Regions from separate parts of the Streptomyces sp. cmx-4-9 genome, predicted to be linked through region 1. Evidence: riboswitches for the same ligand, from Rfam matches in the RefSeq annotation. Region 1 holds a riboswitch; the other holds the start of a gene.

Evidence for each region. Region 1 has a riboswitch for glycine ahead of gcvP (aminomethyl-transferring glycine dehydrogenase). Riboswitches for the same ligand answer to the same signal wherever they lie in the genome.
Region 2: linked by a shared signal. The riboswitch ahead of gcvT (glycine cleavage system aminomethyltransferase GcvT) and the one ahead of gcvP (aminomethyl-transferring glycine dehydrogenase) in region 1 are both predicted to bind glycine.

The regions. Positions count from the first base shown of each region.
Region 1 covers NZ_JAEBEE010000002.1:10,198-12,650, forward strand. The annotation lists gene ACLJTM_RS05895 (DNA polymerase IV) at 1-312, shown strand, start outside; gene ACLJTM_RS05900 (PRC-barrel domain-containing protein) at 309-698, opposite strand; glycine riboswitch at 811-909, shown strand; gene gcvP (aminomethyl-transferring glycine dehydrogenase) at 1,103-2,453, shown strand, end outside.
Region 2 covers NZ_JAEBEE010000001.1:680,192-682,644, reverse strand. The annotation lists gene glyA (serine hydroxymethyltransferase) at 1-79, opposite strand, end outside; gene gcvH (glycine cleavage system protein GcvH) at 95-475, opposite strand; gene gcvT (glycine cleavage system aminomethyltransferase GcvT) at 587-1,702, opposite strand; glycine riboswitch at 1,865-1,968, opposite strand; gene ACLJTM_RS03245 (AAA family ATPase) at 2,149-2,453, shown strand, end outside.

The sequences.
Region 1 (2,453 bases):
GCGGGGTCCGCGGCCTCCGCGTCCGGAGCGGCCGCGGAGGCGCCTGCCGAGCCTCCTGCCGAGCGGCGCTGGGCGGCCGGCAGCGACGTACGGCACACCGTGTACGGGCCGGGGTGGGTGCAGGGCAGCGGGGTCGGGCGGGTGACGGTGCGGTTCGAGCAGCCCGGCTCGCCGGTCGGCCGCGTGCGGACCTTCCGGGTGGACGACCCGGAGCTGGAGCCGTCCGCACCGCTGCCCCTGGTGGGCGAGGTCGTGGAGGGGCCCGCCGGGGAGGCGGGCCGGGACCGGCAGGATCCGGACGGGGCGGCTTAGCCCTCCCCGCCGGCCAGGCGGCCGAATCCGCGGTCGGGGCCGGTGGCGGGCGGGTGGCGGAACTCGCCCGGCAGGGTCACGTCCAGGCCGTAGTGGTGGTAGAGCTGGAGCTCCTGTTCGGGGGAGAGGTGGCGGCCGACGCCGAAGTCGGGGGCGTCCTTGATCAGCGAGCGCTCGAAGGGGACGTGGAGGCTGTCGCCGACCAGTTCGCTCGGCTCCAGGGGGACGAAGGCGTCCCGGCCGAACAGGCCGGTCCGGACGGCGGCCCACTCGGGGGCGCCGGTGGCATCGTCGAGGTAGACCTCGTCCACGGTGCCGATCTTGGTGCCATTGCGGTCGAACGCCTTGCGGCCGATCAGGCTGCGCGGATCGATGTCGGTCTGCACGGTCCCTCCAATTGGTCGCAACTGCTCCGTAATGACTACAGAAGGGCATATTCGAAGCTGAGGCCACTCGGGGAGGGCCCGGATCCTCGCTGGTAGGCTGGGTGGCGGCTGTCGACCCTGTGCGGGAGAGTCCTCCGAGTGAGTACGACGGAGGCGCCGAAGGAGCAAATCCTCCCCGGAATCTCTCAGGCATACGTACCGCACGGACGAGGCCACTCTGGAAAGCAGGGGAGACACCGGGCGCAGTGCCGGTGCCTCTCCTCACCGACGGTGAAAGCCGGATCTCTCGGGCGACCCCCGCGAGGCCCGGTGAAGCTCTCAGGTTGAGATGACAGAGGGGGAGGCCGTCCGGGTGCCCGCGCCGTGGTGCCCCTCGCAGGTCATACGACCAGGAGGCCTCCGTCATGACCGCCAACCGCATTCCGCTCTCCCAGCTGGAGCGAGGCATCCCCTTCGAGCAGCGCCACATCGGCCCGGATGCCGAGGCGCAGGCCAAGATGCTCGCCCACGTGGGCTACGGCTCCCTGGACGAGCTCACCGCCGCCGCGGTCCCGGATGTGATCAAGACCGCCGAGGCGCTGAACCTGCCCGAGGCGCGGACCGAGGCGGAGGTACTGGCCGAGCTGCGCTCCCTCGCCGACCGCAACCAGGTCCTGACCTCGATGATCGGGCTGGGCTACCACGGCACCTTCACGCCGCCGGTGATCCTGCGCAACGTCATGGAGAACCCGGCCTGGTACACGGCGTACACGCCCTACCAGCCGGAGATCTCGCAGGGCCGCCTGGAGGCGCTGCTGAACTTCCAGACCGTGGTCGCCGACCTGACCGGCCTGCCGACCTCCGGCGCCTCCCTGCTCGACGAGGGCACCGCGGCGGCGGAGGCCATGACCCTGGCGCGCCGCGTGGGCAAGGCCAAGGGCAACGTCTTCCTGGTCGACGCCGACGCCCTCCCGCAGACCATTGCCGTCATCGAGACCCGCGCCGAGCCGCTCGGCATCGACATCGTCGTCGCGGACCTCTCCGAGGGCATCCCGGCCGAGATCGCCGAGCGCGGCGTGTACGGCGTGCTGCTCCAGTACCCGGGTGCCTCCGGGGCGGTCCGGGAGATCAAGCCGGTCATCGAGCAGGCGCACGGGCTCGGCGCGATCGTCGCCGTCTCGGCCGACCTGCTGGCCCTGACCCTGCTGACCTCCCCGGGTGAGCTCGGCGCGGACATCGCGGTCGGCACGACCCAGCGGTTCGGCGTCCCGATGGGCTTCGGCGGCCCGCACGCCGGCTACATGGCCGTCCAGGCCAAGCACGCCCGCTCGCTGCCCGGCCGCCTCGTCGGCGTCTCCGTGGACGCGGACGGCAACAAGGCCTACCGGCTGGCCCTGCAGACCCGCGAGCAGCACATCCGCCGCGAGAAGGCCACCAGCAACATCTGCACCGCGCAGGTGCTGCTGGCCGTCATGGCCGCGATGTACGCCGTGTACCACGGCCCGGACGGCCTGCGCACGATCGCCCGCCGCACCCACCGCTACGCGGCCCTGCTGGCCGCGGGCCTGCAGGCCGGCGGGGTCGAGATCGTGCACGGCTCCTACTTCGACACGGTCACCGCCCGGGTTCCGGGGCGGGCCGCCGAGGTCGTCGCCGCCGCCCGCGAGGGCGGGATCAACCTGCACCAGGTGGACGCCGACCTGGTGTCCGTCTCGTGCGACGAGACCACCCTGCGCGCCCATGTCGAGGGCGTGTGGACGGCCTTCGGCGTGACCG
Region 2 (2,453 bases), on a different contig from region 1:
GCTGGCGCACGAGCTCCGCGTCGACGGCGGCGGCGACGTCCGGGTCGAGCTCGTGGAGAGGGGTGTTCAGTACAGACATCAGGGTCCCCTGGGGTCAGTTACCGGCGGTGAGTGCGGCGTACTCCTCGGCGGAGAGCGCGTCCTTCGGCTCCTCCGAGAGGCGCACCTTGAAGAGCCAGCCACCCTCGAAGGGAGCGGAGTTCACCAGCGAGGGGTCGTCCACCACGTCCTGGTTGGACTCGACGATCTCACCGGAGACGGGGGAGTACAGGTCGCTGACCGACTTGGTCGACTCCAGCTCGCCGCAGGTCTCGCCCTCGGTGACGGTGTCGCCGACCTCGGGGAGCTGGGCGTAGACGACGTCACCGAGCGCGTTGGCCGCGAACTCCGTGATGCCGACCGTCGCGACGCCGTCCACGGCGTCCGACAGCCACTCGTGCTCCTTGGTGTAACGCAGCTTCTCGGGGTTGCTCATGACCTGATTCTCCTGGATGCGGGGGAGTGGATACGAACGGTGGTCTCGGGAAGCGAGACGCGGCCCCACGGGCGCGCCGGAGCGGCCCGGGCGGCGGAGATCGTCGCGGAACTACTTCTGCCGCTTGTAGAACGGCAGGGCCACGACCTCGTACGGCTCATGCGTACCGCGGATGTCGACGCCGACGCCGGAGGTGCCGGGCGCGGCGTGCGCCGCGTCGATGTACGCCATCGCGATCGGCTTGCCCAGCGTCGGGGACGGAGCGCCGGAGGTGACCTCGCCGACGACCTCTCCGCCGGCCACGACCGGGAACCCGGCGCGCGGGACCCGGCGGCCCTCGGCGACCAGGCCGACGAGCTTGCGCGGGGCGTTCGCGGCGGCGCGCTCCGCGGCCGCCTCCAGGGCGGCGCGGCCCACGAAGTCGCCCTCCTTCTCGAACTTCACGACCCGGCCCAGACCTGCGTCGAAGGGGGTGAGGGAGGTGGCCAGCTCGTGCCCGTACAGCGGCATGCCCGCCTCCAGGCGCAGGGTGTCGCGGCAGGACAGGCCGGCCGGCACCAGGCCGACGCCCTCGCCCGCCTTGGTCAGCGCCTGCCACAGCTCCACCGCATGCTGCGGCGAGACGAACAGCTCGAAGCCGTCCTCGCCCGTGTAGCCCGTACGCGCGATCAGCGCGGGCACCCCGGCCACCGTGCCCGGCAGGCCGGCGTAGTACTTGAGGCCGTCCAGGTCGGCGTCGGTCAGCGAGGCGAGGATGCCGGGGGACTCCGGGCCCTGCACCGCGATCAGCGCGTAGGCGTCGCGGTCGTCCCGGACCTCGGTGTCGAAGCCGGCGGCGCGCTCGGTGAGGGCGTCCAGGACCACCTGGGCGTTGGAGGCGTTCGCGACGACCATGTACTCGGTCTCGCCCAGGCGGTAGACGATCAGGTCGTCGAGGATCCCGCCGTCCTCCTGGCAGATGTGCGTGTAGCGGGCCCGGCCGACGCCCACGGTCGAGATGTTGCCGACCAGCGCGTAGTCCAGGGCCTTGACGGCCTCCGGACCGGTCAGCGTGATCTCTCCCATGTGCGAGAGGTCGAAGAGGCCGGCCTTGGTGCGCACGGCGTTGTGCTCGTCGCGCTCGCTGGCGTACCGCAGCGGCATGTCCCAGCCCGCGAAGTCGGTCATGGTCGCACCGAGGGAACGGTGCAGCGCATCGAGGGCGGTCAGGCGGGGGGCAGTGCTCATGGGTGTGGCTCCCGGGTCCCAGGGCATCGACATGACATGACGAGGACGTTCCTCCCCATCTGTCATCGGAACCTGAGAGGTTCGCCGAGAGTCCCCGAACGCCGGGACGTTTCGACTTGCACCTTGGGTGGAGCTGCCGGGCAGCTCGCTTTTCAGATCTGCCTCATCCACGCGGTACGGGGCCTGAGAGATTCAAGGGAGGTTCTTGCTCCTTCGGCGCCCGCGCACGGCCTTGCGGCGTGCCGGGACTCTCCCGCGCGGATTCAAGCGGCCGGTATGCAGTTGGTCCAGATGGCGCACATCATTGCACGCCACGGTCGTGATCGGGCGTGCGGGTGGGCAAGTCCGTCCGCCCCCCGGGCGCGGCGGCCGGAACCGGGACCCCCGGATGACCGTCTCTTTACACTCAGTGGGCAAGGGCCCGGCGGCCCGATTCGGGGGAGGCGATCACTGTGCGGAGATTCGGACTGCAGACGGCGACCGGGACCGTGGACGGGGTCCCGGCGCAGCGCGGCCCGCGCCGCCACCGCACCGCACCGGCCGAGGACGGCCCCGGCCGGGTCCGGGACCTGCGCGGCCCGGCGGCCGGCGGCCCCCGGCGGCTCGCCTTCGCGGACGGGGACATCGTCGTGGTCTCCGGCCTGCCGGGCGGCGGCAAGAGCACGCTGATCAAGCGGGCGGCCGGTGAGAACCGCTCCATCGACTCCCAGGACACCCGCGAGCGCTGGGAGCACCGGATGCCCGCCGCCCT